4 regions of the Mesorhizobium sp. WSM1497 genome follow, and region 4 is predicted to be linked to each of the others. Evidence: riboswitches for the same ligand, from Rfam matches in the RefSeq annotation. Region 4 holds a riboswitch; each other region holds the start of a gene.
The links. Region 4 has a riboswitch for cobalamin ahead of A9K65_RS17765 (DUF1636 family protein). Riboswitches for the same ligand answer to the same signal wherever they lie in the genome.
Positions count from the first base shown of each region.

Region 1: another riboswitch for cobalamin. It lies ahead of bluB (5,6-dimethylbenzimidazole synthase); the one in region 4 lies ahead of A9K65_RS17765 (DUF1636 family protein).
Region 2: another riboswitch for cobalamin. It lies ahead of A9K65_RS02000 (aromatic ring-hydroxylating dioxygenase subunit alpha); the one in region 4 lies ahead of A9K65_RS17765 (DUF1636 family protein).
Region 3: another riboswitch for cobalamin. It lies ahead of A9K65_RS25405 (ABC transporter ATP-binding protein); the one in region 4 lies ahead of A9K65_RS17765 (DUF1636 family protein).

Region 1 covers NZ_CP021070.1:5,626,370-5,631,575, forward strand. Annotated here, with positions in the region: gene A9K65_RS27670 (pirin family protein) at 1-309, opposite strand, end outside; gene A9K65_RS27675 (DUF2277 domain-containing protein) at 349-615, opposite strand; gene A9K65_RS27680 (exodeoxyribonuclease VII small subunit) at 726-977, opposite strand; gene A9K65_RS27685 (histone deacetylase family protein) at 981-1,907, opposite strand; cobalamin riboswitch at 2,029-2,209, shown strand; partial or broken gene bluB (5,6-dimethylbenzimidazole synthase) at 2,320-2,937, shown strand; gene A9K65_RS27695 (hypothetical protein) at 3,060-4,043, opposite strand; gene A9K65_RS27700 (TetR/AcrR family transcriptional regulator) at 4,330-4,938, opposite strand; gene A9K65_RS27705 (MFS transporter) at 5,059-5,206, shown strand, end outside.
Region 2 covers NZ_CP021070.1:434,620-439,825, reverse strand. Annotated here, with positions in the region: gene A9K65_RS02015 (serine kinase) at 1-679, opposite strand, end outside; gene A9K65_RS02010 (PqqD family protein) at 728-1,159, opposite strand; gene A9K65_RS02005 (hybrid-cluster NAD(P)-dependent oxidoreductase) at 1,329-2,429, opposite strand; gene A9K65_RS02000 (aromatic ring-hydroxylating dioxygenase subunit alpha) at 2,455-3,702, opposite strand; cobalamin riboswitch at 3,817-4,019, opposite strand; gene A9K65_RS01995 (DUF680 domain-containing protein) at 4,529-4,726, shown strand; gene A9K65_RS01990 (DUF680 domain-containing protein) at 4,806-5,006, shown strand; gene A9K65_RS01985 (DUF680 domain-containing protein) at 5,076-5,206, shown strand, end outside.
Region 3 covers NZ_CP021070.1:5,174,796-5,180,001, forward strand. Annotated here, with positions in the region: gene A9K65_RS25395 (iron ABC transporter permease) at 1-374, opposite strand, end outside; gene A9K65_RS25400 (ABC transporter substrate-binding protein) at 404-1,351, opposite strand; gene A9K65_RS25405 (ABC transporter ATP-binding protein) at 1,401-2,189, opposite strand; cobalamin riboswitch at 2,354-2,561, opposite strand; gene A9K65_RS25410 (AraC family transcriptional regulator) at 2,797-3,630, shown strand; gene A9K65_RS25415 (alanine racemase) at 3,636-4,775, opposite strand; gene A9K65_RS25420 (D-arabinono-1,4-lactone oxidase) at 4,775-5,206, opposite strand, start outside.
Region 4 covers NZ_CP021070.1:3,658,548-3,663,753, forward strand. Annotated here, with positions in the region: gene cobN (cobaltochelatase subunit CobN) at 1-365, opposite strand, end outside; gene cobW (cobalamin biosynthesis protein CobW) at 384-1,421, opposite strand; gene A9K65_RS17765 (DUF1636 family protein) at 1,424-1,852, opposite strand; cobalamin riboswitch at 1,891-2,095, opposite strand; gene A9K65_RS17770 (winged helix-turn-helix domain-containing protein) at 2,126-3,325, opposite strand; gene A9K65_RS17775 (NADH-quinone oxidoreductase subunit A) at 3,657-4,022, shown strand; gene A9K65_RS17780 (NADH-quinone oxidoreductase subunit B) at 4,013-4,594, shown strand; gene A9K65_RS17785 (NADH-quinone oxidoreductase subunit C) at 4,599-5,201, shown strand; gene A9K65_RS17790 (NADH-quinone oxidoreductase subunit D) at 5,202-5,206, shown strand, end outside.

The DNA of each region.
Region 1 (5,206 bases), 2.0 Mb from region 4:
GGGCTGAATGACCATTTCGGTGCCGAGGGAGTCGCGGTGCCGGATCTTGCCGTCGAACAGATAGGTGACCGTCGACAGTCCGATATGCGGATGCGGACGGACGTCCAGCGCCTGGCCGGCCCGCAGGATCGCGGGACCCATGCGGTCGAAGAAGATGAACGGACCGACCAACCGCCTTTTTGCCGTTGGCAGGGCACGGCGCACCTGAAAACCACCGATGTCCTTGGCGTTCGGAACGACCATCAATTCGATCTGATCGCTGGCGAACGCATCGCCCACCTCAGGGTCTTTCCCGGGGAAGAAGCTCATGGACTCTCCTTGTCGGTGGTCGAAGGCCGCCTGGCCGCATCAGGCAAAGCGGATGGCCGCCTTTGCCCGCAGCTTGGCCGCCACCTCTTCGCGATTGCGCGGATGCTGATGGGTTTCCAGGGAATCGAGCAGTTCGCGCGCCGAGGCCGCGATGGCGTCGACGGCATGATCGAAGGCGTGCTGGTTCTGCTTCGAGGGTCGCGTCGTTCCGCTCAGCTTGCGGACGAACTGAAGGGCCGCGTCGCGCACCTCGTCATTGGTTGCCGGCGGATCAAAATTGAACAGGGTCTTGATGTTTCTGCACATCGCTTCCGTATCTCCTCTTGTCCTTGAGCTGTTTCAATCGCAACGAGTTATAGCCTCGATCATGATCATGTCCAAAAACCGGTGAGGCGAGGCCATCGTTCGGACCGGCCTCAATCTGCGTCGAGCGGCTCCGTTCCAACCGGCTTGCCGTCGCGCGACAGCCTGATCTTCTCGACCTTGTCCTCGGCGGCCTTCAGCAGCCGGTCGCAATGCGCCTTCAGCGCCTCGCCACGTTCATAGATCCTGATCGACTGGTCGAGCGGCACGTCGCCACGCTCCAGATCATCGACGATCTTCTCCAGCGCATCGAGTGCCTGCTCGAAGCTCATCGCCTTGACGTCTTCGTTGGTCTCACCAGCCATCGTTCATCCTTTCATCAGTCGCCCGACATGGGCGGCGACCGAAAATGCCAATCCCTGCAGATCGTAGCCGCCCTCGAGCAGGCTTACGAGCCGGTTGCCGCTGTGGCGTGCCGCGCGCTGCATCAGCTGGCCGGTCGCCCAGTCGAAATCATCCTCGGTCAGATTGATCTCGGCCAGCGGATCGCGGTGGTGCGCGTCGAACCCGGCCGAAATGATGATCAGGTCGGGCGCGAAATTGTCGAGCGCGGGCAGGACGCGCGACAGGAAGGCATCGCGAAACACTTCGCTGCCGGTCTGCGGCGCCAGCGGTGCGTTGACGATATTGCCGGCGCCCGTTTCGGTCTTCGCTCCGGTGCCGGGATAAAGCGGCATCTGGTGTGTCGAGCAATAGAGCACCGAGGGATCGTCCCAGAAAATATCCTGCGTGCCATTGCCGTGATGCACGTCCCAGTCGACGATGGCAACGCGCTCGACACCGTGTTTCTTCTGCGCATAACGCGCCGCGATCGCCGCCGTATTGAACAGGCAGAAGCCCATGGCCGTGGTCTTTTCGGCATGATGGCCGGGCGGCCGGGCGGCGACAAAGACGTTGTCGGCGCGGCCCGAAAAGACATCATCGACGGCAGCGTTGGCGGCGCCGATCGCAGTGATCGCCGCTTGCCAGCTCTTCGGACTGGCAGTGGTGTCGGCATCGATGCGGGCAATGCCCTCGTCGGGAATGGCGGCGCGCACGCGGGCGACGAAATCGGCGGGATGCGCGTAGAGGATGGTGGCCTCGTCGCCTTCCGGCGCCTGGATACGTTCGAGCCCGGCAAAGGCTTCCTCATCGAGCACGCGCTCGATGGCGCGCAAGCGGTCGGGCCGCTCGGGATGTCCGGGCGGCGTGAGATGCTCGAGGAAGATCGGATGCGTGTAGAGACGGGTGGTCATCGTCCTAATCTAGTGACCCGGATCGACAAAGGCCATGCACGGGCGGCCGATGACTGGGGAAAATCGCGCCTGCGTCCATTCGTGTCGCCGCAGGCATTGGCCTCGCCGGCGCTTCGGCGTAAAGTCCTTGGCACTGCCTGGTGCCCGCCGCAAGCGGGAGAATCGGGAACACGGTTGAATTCCGTGGCGTGCCCAACGCTGTGAGGGGGACCGCGCCGGTAAATGCCACTGTCGATGACGGGAAGGCACCGGACGCGGGTTGATCCCAAGCCAGAAGACCGGCCTGGCAGGCATCGTCATCCGCATGGTCGGGCGGGTGGCATCAGAGCGACGTGCGTCCATTTGGACGCACAAAGTACGCTCTGACCGTTTTGAATCTGCAATCGCAAGGGGACAAGCGATGCCGGAATATATGACCGCTGCCATTGACGATGGATTCGACCAGAATGCGCGCGATGCGGTCTATCGCGCCATGTTCACGCGGCGCGACGTGCGCAGCCATTTCCTGCCCACCGCGATCGATGACGACGTGCTGGCGCGGCTGCTGCTTGCCGCCCATCATGCGCCATCGGTCGGCTTCATGCAGCCATGGAATTTCATTGTCATTCGTGACATCGAGCGACGCGAAAGGGTGCGCGACCTGTTCCTGGCCGCGCGCGAGCAGGAACTGCCGGCGATCGAGACGGAAAAACAGGCGCTGTACCGCAAGCTCAAGCTGGAAGGCATCTGCGAGAGCGCGCTCAACATCTGCATCACTTGCGACCGGCAGCGCTCGAAGGGTTCGCCGCTGGGACGCTGGCACAATCCGGAGATGGATCTCTACAGCACCGTCTGCGCGGTGCAGAATTTCTGGCTGGCCGCGCGTGCCGAGGGCGTTGGCGTCGGCTGGGTGAGCATCATCGAGGCTGAGGCGCTGAAGCGGCTGTTGGCCATTCCGGATCACGTAACGCCAATCGCCTATCTCTGCGTCGGCCGTGTTTCCGAGTTCGCTTCCAAACCGGACCTTGAAACGCATGGTTGGGGACGGCGGCTGCCGCTGCCGGAACTGATCATGAGCGAAACGTTTTCCGGGCAAGGCGAGACACAGCTGAAGTCCACCGTGGCGCGCCTCAACACCGTTTCTGCCTCACCAGACACCATCCGCCCAGCCGATCAGGGTGTGGCGCCGGCCGTACCCCAGCGCGAACCGCCGAAGGAGGCGAGCGCCTTGTCCTTGAGCTCCCTGAACTTCGACGACGCCTCGGTCAGCCGGGCGTCCCAGGCCGGATCGGGCACCTGGCCCGCGATGGTCTTGAAATAGACCTGCATCAGGCAAGCGATGGCGAAAGGCTCGATGAAGGCCGCCTTGAACGCCCAGGCGAAGACGATGGCGAGCACGAAAGCCCAGCCGGCGAGCTGGCCAGGCATCAGGAACAGAATCGCACCAGCAGGCGCCAGCATCATCAGAAAGATGACGAACGAAACGCCCCACATGATGACCGCCAGCCAGACGGCGTTCTTGACCATGACCTTGCCGTTCTGGGCATAGAGCACGACGCCTTGGCGCGCCGTCTCGAAGGGTGAGGCTGAATTGATGCGGATGTTGTAGCCGAGGATGATCTCGTCGACATAGGTCAGCGACAGGCGGATCACCGTGTTGATGAAGGAGACCAGGCCGCTCAGGCCCGGTATAGGCAGGAAGGCGGCGATGCCGCCGAGCAGGCCGGTGATGGCGCGGATGGCACCCTTGACGAGTTGGTCGACGACGAAAAGGATGTTGGCCTCGGCAAAACGCTGGGTCACGATATCCCTGGCGTAGGCGATCTGGTCCTGACCTGCGGGAATGTCGCGGCCGTCGATCAGATGAACCATGACGGCGATGTGGCCGGCCTTGACGATATAGAGGATGTATTCGCGGATCCAGTAGACCGCGATCGAGACGATGCCAAACCCGACCACGCCGCCCCACAGGGCAAAGGACATGGGCCCGTCGGGATCGGTGGAGATATGGCCGACGCCATAGCCGACCGAGGCACCGGTGCCGGTCGCCATGATGTAGGCCAGCGTGATGCCGAAATAGACGATCATACGAAAGACGATGAACGGCCAGGTCCGCATCATGATGGACACCGACCGGCCGATCTCGAAATCCCACATGTGCCCCGAATCTCCGCCTCAGAGATGGTGGAAGAGGATGAACTCAACCCGGCGATTGTCAATTGCCGGCCCTGGCACCACAGGGCGACGAATTCTGGGCAACGGTTTTCTTTCGCAGCCTCTCGCCGGCGCGTTGTCTGACGGAGCATCACGAAAAACCCGCCTGTGCGGCGGGTCACCAGCGCAAATCAGCACCATGGACGAATATGTACCTTAGCTGAGGGCAGGTGTCAAGAAAAAATTCCTATCGGGAACAGCTGCCGGCACGAAAGCTCCGGTGGGAACTTCAATTCGACTGCGGATCCGGCTTCTTGAGCAGGCCTTCGAGCAGTTGCTTGAACGCCGTCACCACCTTCTTGGACGTCGCTTCGGGGTCGCTCGAATTGGCGATCCGTTGCGCTGCCTGGCTGCTCGCTCCGTTGATCAGTCGCGAGGCCGTCTCGGGGTCGAGGCTCGAGACAACGACCCCCTCCTCCTGCAGCGCGGTCAGATGGTCGGTCATTGACACGATGCACGCACTGGCATTCGGCCATTGCGCTGGATCCCCCAGCACGGCCGGGCCATCCCGGAACATGATGCGCTGGATTTCCGGCTCCAGCGCCATCTCGATATAGGTCGAGCACTCGTCGACGAAATGCTGCCAGCGGGTCGGCGCTCTCGACGCGACCTCATTGATGCGCGCCGCCATCTCGCCGTCGATCTGGGCTATGACCGCCTGCAGCAGCCCCTTCTTGTCGCCAAAATGATGATAGAGCGCGCCGCGCGTCAGCCCGGCCGAAGCGGTGAAATCATCCATCGAGGCTTCCGCATAGCCTGTTGTGCCGAAGGCATGGCGGGCCGCCGCGATCAGCTTTGCGCGCGTCTCGGCGATCATCTCCTTGCGGGGTCTGTGCATGGCTTCTGGCCCTATTCACATACGTAACGTATGCCAATTGACATACGCGGCGTATGCTCTATTTAACAATCATACGCTTCGTATGTAATTGCCGAATCGTCCTTTGTCGAGGAACCACCCATGCAAAATCCCTATGCGGAAATCTTTCGTGCCCCCGGAGCCAAGGGCTTTGCGGCCGCCGGATTCATGGCGCGCCTGCCGATCGCCATGGCGCCCATCGGCATCGTGGCGATGCTGTCGCAGACGCGTGGCGAATACTGGCTGGCCG
Region 2 (5,206 bases), 3.2 Mb from region 4:
GGGGATCCTGCTTGAGTGTTGAAAACAACGGGCGGGCAGTCACGCCGTTGGAGAGGTCGACCAGCACATAATCGTCGCCGACGCTGTCCAGCCCGTGGAGGAGGCCGGCGGCGACGGTCCCGGATTTCCCGGCGCCGCCCGCGCCGGCCAGCAGTACGCCCCTGCCTTTGGTGCCGAGCGTCCCCGCATGGGCCAGCCGCATGCCACGTGCCGCATATTCCCAATGGAGGAAGGGGCGCAGCGGCGCTCCCGGCTCCCACGGTGGAAAGGCATCGGCCGAGGCCATCAATTGCACGCCAACGCGACGTTGCGGATCATAGAACTGCCAGAAATCCAGGTCATGGAAATGGTTGCCGCGCAATCCGGCTTCCGCCAGCCTTGTGGCGAAGCCATGCTGTGTGAAGGGTCCTTGGCCCCATCTGGCCGGTGCCGCGATGCCGTCAATGCCGGGATGTGCGACGAAGATGCGGCAGAGGTCGGCAGGCGCTCGGTTGTCCGGAGCCGTGACAAAGCCATGAGCGAAGGCATCCGCCAACGCGCCGGCACTCACAAGCGCGGTCAACTCCAGATGCGGCAAGCCCACCTTGCAGGTCAGTGGATAATGCGCGGCGCTGCTCTGCGCTTGCGCCAGGACATGACGTGCGTAGTCAGTCAGGTTTTCGAGAGTGACGTTTGGCATGGTCTGCCTGTTCCGGAGCTGTCCGGCAACGAGAGCCTGGCGGGCGCCTCAGTTGGCCTGCTTCACCGCGGGCCAGCCGAGGGGCTCCTCGACCTCGTGGATGGGATCGACGACAATGAGGTCGGCAAGGTCGTCATGGATGTCGACCTTGAGGGGCTCGCCGGCAGCGGCGAGCTGAGCCAGCAATTCGCTGGGAACCGGTCTTGCCACGCCATCGGTTGCGGCCGCCAGCAAACCGAATTCGAGCAATTGTGAAACAAAGCCGTCAATCGCGGCGGCATCGAGGGCGCCAATTCCGGTCGCGGCGCCGACCAGTTCGGAGGCAGGCACGCCGGACGACAGTGCATCCCAAAGCCTGCTGCCTGAATCAGAGAAGCCGAAATATTTACCGGTGGTCAGGTCGAGAACGACGGCTTCGCCATCGAAGGATTCAAAGACGATATCCTTGCTGGCAATGGCATATACGCCGGATTGTCGCATGTTTGCTCCCCGCCGAAGCAGGCCGCGGAGATGATCTTCGGGCCCTACGGTCAACCCCACCGTTGCAGGCGTCTAACCATTTGCAGGGTTTTTGGCAAGATGGCTTAGGCCCGGGCGAGCGCAGCTGCAGGCCGCGCGGGCATGGACAGTCTCTGACCGTGCCTGCCGGTCACGCCTCGATTTCAAGCGCTGAAAGCGGCTTCGAGCAACAGGCGAGGATAAAGCCGTCCTCGATTTCGTGATCGAGGATGCCGCCATTGTGGCTCATCTCGACGTCGCCCGCGACCTTCCTCACCTTGCAGGTGCCGCACAGGCCGAACTCGCAGGCGGCGGGAATCCGCACCCCCGAGGCGCGTGCCGTCTGCAGCACCGTCTGGCCGGCGACGCATTCGGCATCGACATCGGAATGCGAGAACCGGATCGGTGTCACGGCCTCCACGGTGGCAGCGGCGCCGTCTTCCGCCGGCGGCGAGAACGGCGCCGGGATCTCCTCCACGGCAGGCGCGGCAAAGCTTTCCTGATGGTATTTCGCCATGTCGAAGCCGGCGGCGTCCAGCATGCCGCGCACGGCGCGCATGAAAGGATCGGGGCCGCAGCAGAAAATCTCGCGCTCGCGGAAATCGGGCGCCAGCAATGGCAGCCGGATCGCGTCGATGCGGCCCATATGGCCGAACCAGCCCTCGCGGCTCGACCGCTCCTCGATCATGAAGCCGAGCGACAGCCCAGGCATGCGGCTGCCGAGCAGTTCGAGCTCCTTGCGGAAAATGATCTCTTCCGGGCGGCGCGCGCAGTTGACGAAGCCGACATCGGTCCATGGGGCGCAGTCGTTCAGCCAGCGCAGCATCGACATCATCGGCGTCACGCCGGAACCGGCCGAAATGAACAGATATTTGGCGGCCGGGTGGCTGTGCAGCGAGAAGTCGCCGGTCGGCCCATAGGCCTTGACGTGCGAACCGGGCGTCAGATGGTCGAACATCCAGCGCGTACCGGTGCTGCCCGCCTGCGCCTTGACCGTCACCGCGATCGAGAACGGCCGCGACGGCGAGGACGACAGCGTGTAGGTGCGCATCAGCGGCCCGTCCGATGTCGGCAGTTCCAGAGTCACGAACTGCCCCGGTTTGTAGCGGAACCAGGTCTGGTTGTCGGAGCGGAAGGTGAAGGTCTTCACGTCAGGCGCTTCGTCGCTGACGCCGATCACTTCCAGCACCTGCAGCCTGTCGTTCCAGGGCGTCATCTGGTCGAGATGGCGATAGAGGCCAAGGTCCGTCATCGCATTCATCCTCTTGTCCCCTGGGCTAGGCGACGCTGCGCAGGGCCGGCCGGCCGCCTTCGGCAAGGCGCGGCCCGATGAACGACGCGTACCACTCGACGAACTGGATCACGCCGCCCTCATGCAGCTCCGAATAGGGGCCTGGTTCATAGGCCGGCGACAGGATGCCGAAGGCGTTTTCCTCGACGATGCGGCGGTCCTGGTCGTTGGTCTCGGTCCAGACATGGGTGAGCTCAGCGAGGTCGTAGTCGACGCCTTCGACCGCATCCTTGTGGACGAGCCATTTCGTGGTCACCGCGGTTTCCGTGGCACTGATCGGCAGCACGCGGAAGGTAACGGCGTGGTCGCCGAGGATATGGTTCCAGGTCGTCGGATAGTGATAGAGCAGCAAGGAGCCGATGCGGTCGGTTGAAACGCTGTCGGACAGGTTCTTCTGGACCGCCCGTTTTCCCGTCATGGTGTAGCTGACGGCATCGCGCAGCAGCGGCGCGCGGGTGGCGCGGTACTGCCCTGCCGGATCGATGCGGAATTTGCTCGGCAAGCCTGATGCCTCGCATCTGGCCCAGTGTGCGACCATTTCAGGGTCGCTGTCGGCGCCATGGACGCCGGTTACGGTTGGAGCCTCGGGGAAGGTCTTGCACAACTCGGGATGATTGGCGGCGCAGTGGTAGCACTCGCGGTTGTTTTCCCAGACCAGCTTCCAGTTGCCCTTCTCGACGATCGTGCTCTCGAAGGCGATCTTTGCTTCACGCAGCCGGTGCGGCAAAAGATAGGGTTCGATCATCGCCCGCATCGGCGCGAAATCTGCCGGTTCCTTGGCCAGGCAGATGAAGATGTAGCCGCCGACGCTCTCGCAGGCGACCGGCTTCAGGCCGAAATCACTCTTGTCGAAACCGTCGGCCATCTGGCGGGCAAACAGCAGGCGGCCGTCCAGCTCGTAGGTCCACTGATGATACGGGCAGACGAGCTTTGCCGCGGTACCCTTCTCCGTGTTGCACACGCGGCTGCCGCGATGGCGGCAGGAATTGTGGAAGGCGTTGATCTTGCCGTGCTGGTCGCGGACAAGGACGACCGGATAATCGCCGACCTGCACGGTGATGTAGCTGCCCGGCTTCGGCAGTTCGCAATCATGGCCGATGAACAGCCAGTCGCGATACCAGATCAGCTCCATGTCGAGCTTGAAGTAGTCCGGATCGGTGTAGAAGGGCTGCTCCAGCGAAAAGCCTTGCCGGCGCCCCTTCAGGAGCCTCAGCATGTCGTTGCGGATATCCATGTCCTGTCCTCGTTCCTAAGGACTGAACTGGTGGTGACGGAGGAAGGATTGAAACACAGGCCGGCTGTGTGCCGGACATGCGCTATCCACCTCTTGACCGCCCACCGCGATCAGTCGAGTCTAAAAATCTCGGGCTGGTTTCCGGGCTCTGGAGTTGTCCTTGCGGACCATCGCGACACCTTCCCAGGCGGTTGCCCAGTGGTCTCCCGTTGCGACTTGAACTCCACCACCGTTGCGGGGGCAGCGCCGGATTCTGACCGGCTTCCCAATTCTCCGCCTCGTCGTCACGAAGCGGCACCTGAGATGGTATGATCTAACCACGATCGCGGGCGCGCCGTCGGCATGAAAACGACATCGTATCCATGCGGCGCGACACGGCATGCGAAACGCTACTGCAGATCGTCGCGGGCCGAGATCCCACCTCCCGGGCGGCCATTTGCCGGCTGCGATCTTCGCGAATCCGACCCTTCGCGGGGGTCAAAAAAGGTTAACGGTTTCGAAAAGTGACTATTAGCTTGCTCTAAAATCGAACCGAACGGTTCGTTTCTGTTGACGGTGCGTGCAGGACGGTGTGAACGCTGGGCCTCTGAAACAGTCAGTGATCCATCAGGTGGATACACCTAACGCACTGATGTGAAGAAGAAAAATGCATCCGTAGATTCCGTTGGCACAATTTCAAGGTGTGGATTCATGGTCCACACGGAACAACTTCGTGATTGGAAAAGACGACCTTGCCCTCCCACATCGGGGCTGTCCGAACGACGCGATTTCATTTCCAAGACACGCCGCTAGACGGACGGAAAAAGACGATACTGGAGTACCAAAAATGAAAAAGATCATTCTCACTGCCGCAGCCCTTCTGGCCATTTCCGGCAGCGCCTTCGCTGGTAGCGACCACTACGGTTCGAACGCCGCGGCAGCCACTGCTGTCGACAGCTCGTACACCGCTTCGACCAAGAAGTCGGAACCGGCTGCTCAGGCGCCTGCCCAGGGTGCTGACCGCAACCTCTTCGGCAACAACTAACAGCCGATTCCCAGTTTTCCGGTCGACGGCGGGCTCGCCCGCCGCCCTGGCGAAATTCAGACATTCAGGAGTATTCAAGATGAACAAGATCCTCATTGCTGCCGCCGCCGTTCTGGCCATCACCGGCAGCGCTTTCGCGGGCAGCGACAACTACGGTTCGAACGGCCCGAACCAGCCTGCCGCCGCTGTGGACCAGTCGTACACGGCTTCCACCAAGACCTCGGAACCGGCTGCCCAGACGCCCGCTCAGGGCAGCGACCGTAACCTCTTCGGTCGCTAACAACCAATTTCGCAACCGACGGCAGCTGTGTCTGCCGTCCTGGCGAAATCCAGAATTCAGGAGACTAAAATGAACAAGATCCTTATTGCTGCCGCCGCCGTTCTGGCCATCACCGGCAGTGCCTTCGCCGGCAGCGACAACTTTGGCTCCAATGGTGCCAATCAGCCTGCCGCCACGACTTCGGTCGACAGCACGCGCAC
Region 3 (5,206 bases), 1.5 Mb from region 4:
ATGCCGCCGGTGAAGGCCGCGACCGGCAACGTCCAGATGCCAAAGCTGTCGCCGAAGACGGTGATGACGGAAACAGCACCGGCGGCGGCGCCCGACGACAGGCCGAACAGGAACGGATCGGCGAGATCGTTGCGGGTCACCGTCTGCAGCAGCGCGCCGACGACGCCGAGGCCCGCGCCGACGCAGATGGCCAGGATCGTGCGCGGCAGCCGCAGATCGACGACGATCTTGCCGACCGGCCCGGACACGTCGTGCCCGCCTAAGCCGATTGCGCGGCCAAGCGCTGCAACAACGTCGGCCAGCGGGATCAGCGTCGAGCCATAGGCGATCGACAGCAGAGCGAGAGCGGCGATCGCCGCCGCTCCCGCCAGCATGGCCAACGCAAATGCCGGATGACGCAAGCTCAAAATGCTTCCGGGTGCATGGCCTTGGCGATCTTGTCGATCGCTTCGATGTTGGCGGGTCCAGGCGTCAGCTCGGCGTAGCGCAGGGCAACGAAGCGTTCGTTCTTGACCGCGTCGGTCTCCTTCATGGCCGGATGCGCTTTCAGGAAATCGAGCAGCTTCCTGTAGCCGCCACCGTCCTGGTAATCGAGCAGGATGAGGAATTGCGGATTGCGCGACGCCACCGTTTCCCAATCCGTGTTGCCCCAGCTGGTGTCCATGTCAGCCATGATGTTGTCGCCGCCGGCGGCAGTGATCATGGCGCTGGGGATGGCGAACTTGCCTGCGGTGAACGGCTTGTCCTCGCCGGAATCGTAGAGGAACACCCGCGTGCCCTTGGCGCTGCCGACCTTGGCGGTGATGTCGGCGAGCTGCGCCTTCCAGCCAGAGACAAGCTTTTCCGCCTCTGTCTCCTTGCCGAAGATCTTGCCCAGCTTTTCGACGTCGCCATAGAGCAGGTCCATCGAGGCGGCGGGGCGGCTCTTGTCGAGATGGACGCAGCTTTCCGCCAGAACCAGCGTCTTGATGCCGTGCGGGGCAAGCGTGTCGGGCGTCACCTCGCCACCCGGCTTCATGCCGTAGTACCAGCCGGCGAAGAAGAAATCCGGCTCCACGGCCACGAGGTTTTCGAGCGTCGGATATTTCGGCGCCAGCTCCGGGATCGAACCCTGCTCTGCCTTGAATTCGGAACCGACCTTGTACCATCCGGTGATGCCCGTCAGGCCGACGATTGACGGCTGCAATTTCAGCGCGAAAGCCATCTCGGCCATGTTCAGATCGTGGATGACAGCGCGCTTCGGCGGCGCGTCGAAGGTCAGCGGCTTGCCGCAGCTGTCGACGGTTACCGGGAAGGCGAAGGCGGTCGAGGTCAGCAGCGAGACGGCAAGCGAAAAAGCGAGGCGTTTCACGGGTATGCTCCTTGTGGGTGGGATCGGGTCGACTATGGAACGGCTTCAATCACGACGGCGGCGCGGCACGGTTCGGAACCTCGAACACCGTCAACTCTCGATCCTCGGTCGGATGGCGCAGGCGCAGCACATCGATGCCGAAAATCTCGCGGATCAGCTGTTGGGCCAGCGCTTCGCGCGGTGCGGCGAGCGCTTGCAGGCGGGCATGATTCATCACCGCAACCCTGGTGGCGAAGGGTGCTACCAGCGCCAGATCGTGCAGCACCGCGATCACCGTCATCTCGAAGCCTGCCACGAGGTCGAGCAGTTCGCCGCGGGCGCGCGGGTCCAGATGGTTGGTCGGTTCGTCGAGGAACAGGATTTTGGGCTGCTGGGCGATGGCGCGCGCCAGTTGGGCGCGCTGGCGCTCGCCGCCCGACAGCGAGCCGACGGTGCGGCCAAGCAGCGGCAGCAGGCCGGTCCGGCGCAGCGCCTCGACGGCGATATCGCGTTCCTCGCGCCTGCGCCGCAGCCCGGCGTGCGGGACCCGGCCAAGCTCGACATAATCGATCACCGCCAGCCGCGGATCGGGCTGGTCGGTCTGGCCGACAACGGCGATATGCAACGCCCGCTCGGCGGCCGAAATCCTGTCCAGCCCGCGTCCGCCAAGCTTCACCTCGCCGGAACTTGGCCGCAGCATGCCCGACAGCATGCGCAGCAGCGTCGTCTTGCCGGCGCCGTTGGGACCGATGATGGCAAGGCGATCGCCAGCGGCCACCGAGAAGCTGACCGCCTGGACCAGATTCCGCCCATTCGCCATGGCACAGAGGTCATGGGCTTCGAGAAGCACTGCGCTCATCGGCTGCTGCCCGCCGGATTGCGGGGACGGCAAAGCGTGCGCATGGTGATGCGATGATCGATGGAGCCGTCCAACTTTCCGTCACTTTCCAAAACTGGCGACGGAAGGAAGCTGGCGAACCGGCCGACAAGACCGGGACTCGCGTTTCCTCCCGGCACACCCCGTCCGGTCAACTCAGTGATGGCAGGTCTCCTGGCTCGCGGGTCGTTGCGCCATCCTGCCTTCCCAGCCTTGCCGGCCAGTGGCATTCACGGATTTTGCTCGCCGCTTACAGTTGCGGGGGCAGCCACGGCCTCGACCTGAACAGGCCTCACCGTGTTCCCTTTTCACCCCTCGCCTTTCGGCTCGGGGACCATCACCACTTCAGCGTAGATTTCCACCAAACGCTTCGCAATGGATTTCTCGGACGAAGTGGTGGGCCAGCTAAGGGAAACAGGCATTGCACGCTCACTTTATGTAATAACATAACATTCTTAGGAGATGACGCGGCCCGCTGTCAAGCGAAAGCCCATGGGATCGGCGCAGATTGCACGGGATGCGCAATTTCGATCAAACTGGCCGCGCCAGGAAACGCCAAGATGATCCGGCCAATGCGAAAAGGAGCCCCATGAACCCGACCGAGAAAGCGCTGTGGTTCGTCGAGAGCCATCTGCCGGAGGCGATCTCGCTTGACGATGTCGCGCAAAGCAGCGGCGTGTCGCGTTTTCATGTGACGCGCGCCTTCGGCGCCGCAACCGGCCGCTCGGTGATGGGTTACATGCGCTCACGCCGGCTGACCGAGGCGGCGCGCAAGCTGGCCGGCGGAGCGCCCGACATCCTCGCCGTCGCGCTCGACGCCGGCTACAACTCGCATGAGGCGTTCACCCGTGCCTTCCGCGATCAGTTCGGCACCACGCCGGAACTGGTGCGCGCGCAAGGCTCGACCAACAACCTCGACCTCGTGGAGCCGATCCTGATGGACCAGTCCTTCCTCACCAATCTCGAACCACCGCGCTTCGAGACCAGCCGGCCGTTCCTGATCGCCGGCCTCGGCGAACGCTACAGCTGTGAAACCAGCGCCGGGATTCCGATGCAGTGGCAGCGTTTTGCACCCTATATCGGCAACATCCCCGGCGAGATCTCAGGCGTTTTCTACGGCGTCTGCCTTAACGGCGACGACGCGGGCAATTTCGACTATGTCGTCGGCGTCGAAGTGTCCGGCTTTGCGGATCTGCCGAAGGACTTCTATCGGGTGCGGGTGCCGGCGCAGAAATATGCGGTGTTCTCGCACCGCGAGCACATCTCATCCATCCGCCGGACGATCAACACGATCTGGAACAGTTGGCTGCCCGACTCCGGTCACGAAATCGCGGATGCACCGGAATTCGAGCGCTATGGACCGGAGTTCGATGCCCACAGCGGCAATGGCGGGCTGGAGATCTGGGTACCGGTGAAGGCGTAGCTCGATCACGCCATCGGCAGCGCCGGCCAGCGATCGATGACCTTTCCGCCGGAAAACACGGCGATCGACCCGAATTGCTGCAGCACGGCCTCGCTCTGCGTCGGCCTTAGAAACGCGTAGTCGCCTGGCCTTGCGGTCGCATCGGCGGGCAAGCCCATGAATTGCTGGTTGGAGGACAGGCCGAGCAGGCCGTTCGTCTTCATGCCTTGGGGGAAGACCGGCTCGGCCATCCACTTGCCGCCATAGAGATAGCAGCCCTTGCGCGGAAACCGGCCGAGCGCCTGCAGCAGGCGGGTGACGGCCGGCGGGCCAGGCAGCATCGGCTCGACCACTTTCAGGATCGGCGTAGCGATGAAAGCCGCCGGCTGGAAGCCGTCGAGGCCTGGCGTATCGAAGTCGCTGGGCAGCACGAAGGCCGAGCCCATCGACACTTCATTGGCCGCGCCGCCACGATGAAGCAGCGCGGTCTTGCTGCCGCCGATGTTGAGGATGCGGCGCTGGTCGGCGCCGAGACAAGCGACGAACGCCGCAGCCTGCGCCGACGCCTCCGCCAATGCCTTTGCCGGTCCGCCGAAAAGGCCGGGAATGAGCGGCGCATGCGCCTCGTAGGCCATGACGCCTTCGCAATGCAGCCGGACCGGCAACGCGCTCAACGCCTTCGACAAGGCCGCGGGATCAGCAAAGCCGCCGCGATGCAGCCCGACATCGATCTCGAAAGCGATGCGCAGGCCGATGCCGAGTTCGTCAGCGAGAGCACCGTATTCCGCCAGTCTCTCCTCGCTGTCGATCAGCCAGCAGACACGCGACCAGTCGGCATCACCCTTCACCAGCGCAGCCCTTGCCGCACCGATCGGCATCGGCTTGCCGTAGAGCAGATCGGCATCCGGAAACGCCTTCAGCACCGCCTCGCTGATCGGCGGGTGGAAGGTCATGAAGCGCTCATGGCGAAGCGCCTTGCCTATATGCGCAAGCAGCGGCAGGCAGGCGAGCGATTTGTCGACCAGCCGCACGGCCAGGCCGGGATCCAGCCTCCTTTTTACCAGGGCAATGTTTCCGTCCAGCCGATCGCGGTCGAGCAGCAGGCAGGGTCGGAAGATGCCGGCGGTCTTCAGCGCATCCGAGAGGGTGGAAAAATAGGTGCTCATCATTCGATGCCGAACAGGCCGGCCATGTAGGGCGACACGAAGCGGTTTTCCGGATCGATGTCGCGGCGCGCCGCCATGGCATCGTCCCAGCGCGGGTAGAGCTTTTTCAGCTCCGCCGCTTTCAGGCTGTGCATCTTGCCCCAATGCGGCCGGCCGCCATATCTGCGGAAGATCGGCTCTGCCGCCCGCATGAACGGCAAAGGATCGTTCGCGGCGTCATGGTGGATGGCGACGGAGCAGGTCAGCCTGTTGTAGAATGGCGAAAGCCAGAACTGGTCCGGCGCGACCGAGCGCACCTCCATCGGGAAATAGACCTCGGGAAAGCGCTTCTCGGTCAGCTCGATGATCTCGGCCAGCGCCTTCGGCCCTTCCTCGAACGGCAAATGATATTCCATCTCGTTGAACTTGGTCTGCCGGTCGCTGGCATAGAC
Region 4 (5,206 bases):
TCCTCGTCGCGGCATTCGCCGGGCAGCAGCGCCAGTTTTATGCCGCGTTCGCGGGCGGTCGAGGCAAGCTGGTCGCAGCCGTAGCGCCACCAGTCGTAGCCGCCGAGGATGCGCACGAGGATGATCTTGGCATGGCGGGCGACGCTGTCGACCCAGAGGTCGACGGACATCGGATGGCGCAGGTCGCGCAACGCCGCCAGCCGCATCGAGGGCAGGCGGTCGGCATCGGCCTTCCACGCTGCCGCCAGTCCGGCGAGGTCGCTGTCGGTGAAGGACAGGGCCACGATATCCGCCGGCGTCTGCCGCAGATCGACCGGCTCGGCGAGGTCGTCGAGCGAGGCGGATGTCGTGGTTAGGATGTGCATCGCAATCCGTGTCCGAAATCAGCCGGCGAGTATACGCTCGATCGCCGGGCGGTTCAGCCCTTTCAGGCCGATGACGACGAGGCGCGAGCGGCGGTCGTCCTGCGCGGTCCAGGCGCGGTCATAGTAATGATTGACGCGCGGCCCGACGGCCTGCAGCAACAGCCGCATCGGCTTGCCGCCGACCTCGACGAAGCCTTTTACACGCAGCACGTTCTCTTCTTCTGCGACCGTGGCGACGCGTTTTGCCAGTTCATCGGGATTGGCGACCGAGGCTATGTCGACAATGAAGGTGTCGAAGTCGTCATGCTCGTGGTCGAAGGCGCCGTCATGATGGGATTTGCGGTTCTCGATGTCGTCCTCGACGGCGAGACCGAGCCCGAGCAGCACGGAGGGATCGACCTTGCCATGCGACGTCGGCACGATCTTCACTGCGCGGGCGGAGTGTTCGCCAATGATGGCATTGGCGCGGGCGGTGCCGGCGGCGTCCATCAGGTCGCTCTTCGACAGGATGATCAGGTCGGCGCAGGCGATCTGGTCCTCGAACACTTCTTCCACCGGATCGTCGTGGTCGAGCGTCTCGTCCCCGGCGCGCTGCGCCTGGAGGGCCTCCATGTCGTTGGCGACGCGGCCTTCGGCCAATGCCGGTCCGTCGACCACGGCGATGACGCCATCGACGGTCACCCGGCTTTTCACGCTCGGCCACTGAAAGGCCTGGACCAGCGGCTTGGGCAGTGCCAGGCCCGAGGTTTCGATCAGGATATGGTCGACCTTCGGCGTCAGCGACAGGATTTGGTCGAGCGCCGGGACGAAATCATCGGCGACGGTGCAGCAGATACAGCCATTGGCCAGTTCGACGATGTTTTCCTCGGGGCAGGTGTCGATACCGCATCCCTTGAGGATCTCGCCATCGATGCCGATGTCGCCGAATTCGTTGACGATGATGGCGATGCGCTTGCCGCCGGCGTTTTCCAGGAGATGGCGGACCAGCGTCGTCTTGCCGGCGCCGAGGAAGCCAGTGACGACGGTGCAGGGAACGCGGGATACGGAAGTGGTCATGGTCAATCCTTCAGCATGTCGATGGGTGGAATGCGGGCCACGAGGCCGCGCTTCAGGCTATCGGGGCGGCCACGCCACGGGATCAGGCCATCTTTCGAGGTGGCGAAGAGCTTTGCGCCTGTCACGAGGTCGGCGCCGCTGGTCGCGGTCAGGTCGCCGAAGACATAGCTCCAGCAACCGTCGCGCAGGATCGCGGCGCTGAGGCGCCGCTTGCAATTGCCAAGGCATTCGACGCTGCGGATGCGGATATCGTCGCCAGCGGCGGCGCGGCGCGTGTCGTCCGTCAGCAACTCGCCGGCGCGGGGATGAGCGTCGGAGCCGGTCTCATTGCGGCAGGAGCCGCAGACGATGATGGTGACGCCGGCCAAGGCATCATCATGGCCGGACGAAATATCCGCTGTGCCAGCCGAAAAACTGCTGTCGTGGTCCAAAGATCGGGCTCCTTGCCCGGAAACCCGCCGGGCGATCGGATTCTACAGTCGCAGACGGCAGGTCTCCTGGCTCGCGAGTCATCGCCTTGGGTAGCCGCCTTCCCGGGAATTCCCAGTGGTTTTCGGCCTTGGCTCTTCGCTTACAGTTGCGGGGACAGCCGCGGATTTGGGATTTTGCCCCGCACCGCATTCCCTCTTAGCCCTTGCCGTTGCGGGCAAGGGACCATCTGGAACCGGATTTAGGCTTTTGCGGGCGGCGGTGTCAACGCGAGCTTACGACACGGCTATGTCGGCCAGCGCCGGCCCCAAATCCCCGGCAGGCGTCACTTCGATGCGTTCGAGCCCGAGCCAACCTTGCATCTGCTTCAATTCCTCGAACAACTCCGCAGCGGTTTCAGGCGGCGCACCGGGCTCCGCATAGGCTGCATGGACGCGCAGTATGCCGGCCGGGCGGTCTGCCTTGAGGTCGATGCGCGCCACGATCCGGTCGCCGAGCAGGAACGGCAGGACATAATAGCCATACTGCCGCTTGTCGGCCGGTGTGTAGATCTCGATGCGGTAGTGGAAATCGAACAGCCGCTCGGTGCGCGAGCGCTCGAAGACGACCGGATCGAAGGGTGCCAGCAAGGCGCGGGCCTCGACTTTGCGCGGCAGGCGGGCGTCCCGGTGAAGATAGGCCGGCTTGTCCCAGCCTTCGACACGCACCGGCAGCAACTCGCCCGTTTCAACCAGTTCCTCCAACCGGCCTTTCATATCGGCCGGCGACAGGCGGAAATAATCGCGCAAATCGCTTGAAGTCGCCACGCCGTGGGCGCGGGCGGAAATGCGCAGCAATTCGCGGTGCGCGTCCTCAGGCGTCGGCACCGGCAGATCGAGGATCGCCTGCGGCAGCACGCGCTCGGGCAGGTCATAGAAGCGCTCGAAACCGCGGCGGTGCGCCGTGGTGATGCGGCCGGCCCAGAACAGCCATTCGAAAGCGTGTTTGGCATGGCTCCAGCCCCACCAGCCGCCCGAACCTTTCTGGCCCTCCAGCGCGGAAGCGGCGATCGGGCCGCGTTCGGCGACCTCGCGGTAGATCTCTTCGATGTAGGCGGCGTGCTCGCGGCCCCATTTGGCGAGACCCAGATACATTTCCTCGCCCCGCTCGGCGCGCTGCATGCGCCAGCGCATCAGCGGGTATGTCTCGACCGGCAGGAAGGAGGCCTCGTGCGCCCAGTATTCGAAAACCATGCGCTTGCGCGTCACGGCCGCGTTGTCGAGCAGCGAGAACGGGTAGGGGCCAAGGCGCGAATAGAGCGGCATATAATGAGCGCGCACCACCGCGCTGACGGAATCGATCTGCAACAGGCCGGTGCGGGACAGCGTGCGGGCAAAATGCCGGCGGTCGGGCGTGCCGGTCGGGCGAGGATCGAGGAACCCCTGGGCGGCAAGCGCAATGCGCCGGGCCATTGGGAGCGAGATCTTTTCCTTCATGCAGATATCACTTTGACGTGTTTTGACCGAGGGTCGAATGGCTGATTCCAACCCATGCTAGCAGGGTTTTGGCGGCATCCATGTCAGGAGAGAAAAGTGGAGTAAAAAGCGAAGGAAATCAAACAGGAGCGGATCGGACCAGTTTGCCGCGATATGCCGTCCAGGTCGATGTTTTGAACAAGGTTTGACTTGCTTCGCTGGAAGTGCTGCGCTAACCCTCGCCGCGTTGCAGCATAGGCCCTTAAAACGGTTCAGCGGTTAAACTGTCACGCTTCCGCATTAGGGTCCGGTGCTGTAATCAACGTGGATTGGCGCCAACGGAAAGCCGAGCATGAACGCACTCTTGAGCTCATACCTGCCCATCGTCCTGTTCATAGGCGTGGCGCTGGTTGTCGGCCTGGCGCTGCTGGCCGCGCCCTTCCTGGTGGCCTACCGCAATCCCGATCCCGAAAAGCTTTCCGCCTACGAGTGCGGTTTCAACTCGTTCGACGACGCCCGCATGAAGTTCGACATCCGTTTCTACCTGGTGTCGATCCTGTTCATCATCTTCGACCTGGAAGTAGCCTTCCTGTTTCCGTGGGCGGTGTCGTTTTCGAAGATCGGCATGCTCGGTTTCTGGTCGATGATGGTTTTTTTGGCGGTGCTGACCATCGGCTTTGCCTATGAATGGAAAAAAGGAGCGCTGGAATGGGATTGAACGACAGTTCAGGCACCCTCGTCGCGCCGAAGCCCAAGGGCATCATCGATCCCAACACCGGCAGGCCGGTGGGGGAGGACGATCCCTTCTTCCTCGAGATCAACAACGAGTTGGCCGACAAGGGCTTTCTGGTCACTTCGACCGAGGCGCTCATCACCTGGGCGCGCAGCGGGTCGCTGATGTTCATGACCTTCGGCCTCGCCTGCTGCGCGGTCGAGATGATCCACACCTCGATGCCGCGCTATGATTCGGAGCGGTTCGGCGTCGCGCCGCGTGCGTCTCCGCGCCAGTCCGACATCATGATCGTCGCCGGCACGCTGACCAACAAGATGGCGCCGGCGCTGCGCAAGGTCTACGACCAGATGCCGGAGCCGCGCTACGTCATCTCGATGGGCTCCTGCGCCAATGGCGGCGGCTATTACCACTATTCCTATTCGGTGGTGCGCGGCTGCGACCGCATCGTGCCGGTCGACATCTATGTGCCCGGCTGCCCGCCGAGCGCCGAAGCGCTGCTCTACGGCATTCTTCTGCTGCAGAAGAAGATCCGCCGCACCGGCACGATCGAACGGTAAATCCATGACCGCATCCCTGAGCGAACTGTCGAACTATCTCGGCGAGAAGCTGATCGGCCGCGTGAACGAGGCTGATATCGCCTATGGAGAACTCACCATCCATGTCGAGCCGCGCGATCTGGTCGAGGTGATGACCTTCCTGCGCGACGATGCGCGCTGCCAGTTCATCTCGATCATCGATGTCTGCGGCGCCGACTATCCGTCGCGGGCCAAGCGTTTCGACGTCGTCTATCACCTGTTGTCGCCGAAGCAGAATGTGCGCGTCCGCGTCAAGGTGCAGGCCGACGAGGAAACCATGGTGCCGTCGATCACCGGCGTCTATCCCGGCGCCGACTGGTTCGAACGCGAGACTTACGATCTCTACGGCGTTTTGTTCTCGGGCCACCCCGACCTGCGCCGCCTGCTGACCGACTATGGCTTCGAAGGCCATCCCTTGCGCAAGGATTTCCCGCTGACCGGCTTCGTCGAGGTGCGCTACGACGACGAGGCCAAGCGCGTTATCTATGAGCCGGTCGAGCTCAAGCAGGAATTCCGCAATTTCGATTTTCTGTCCCCGTGGGAAGGTACGGATTACGTGCTGCCGGGTGACGAGAAGGCAAAGCAGTAAATGGC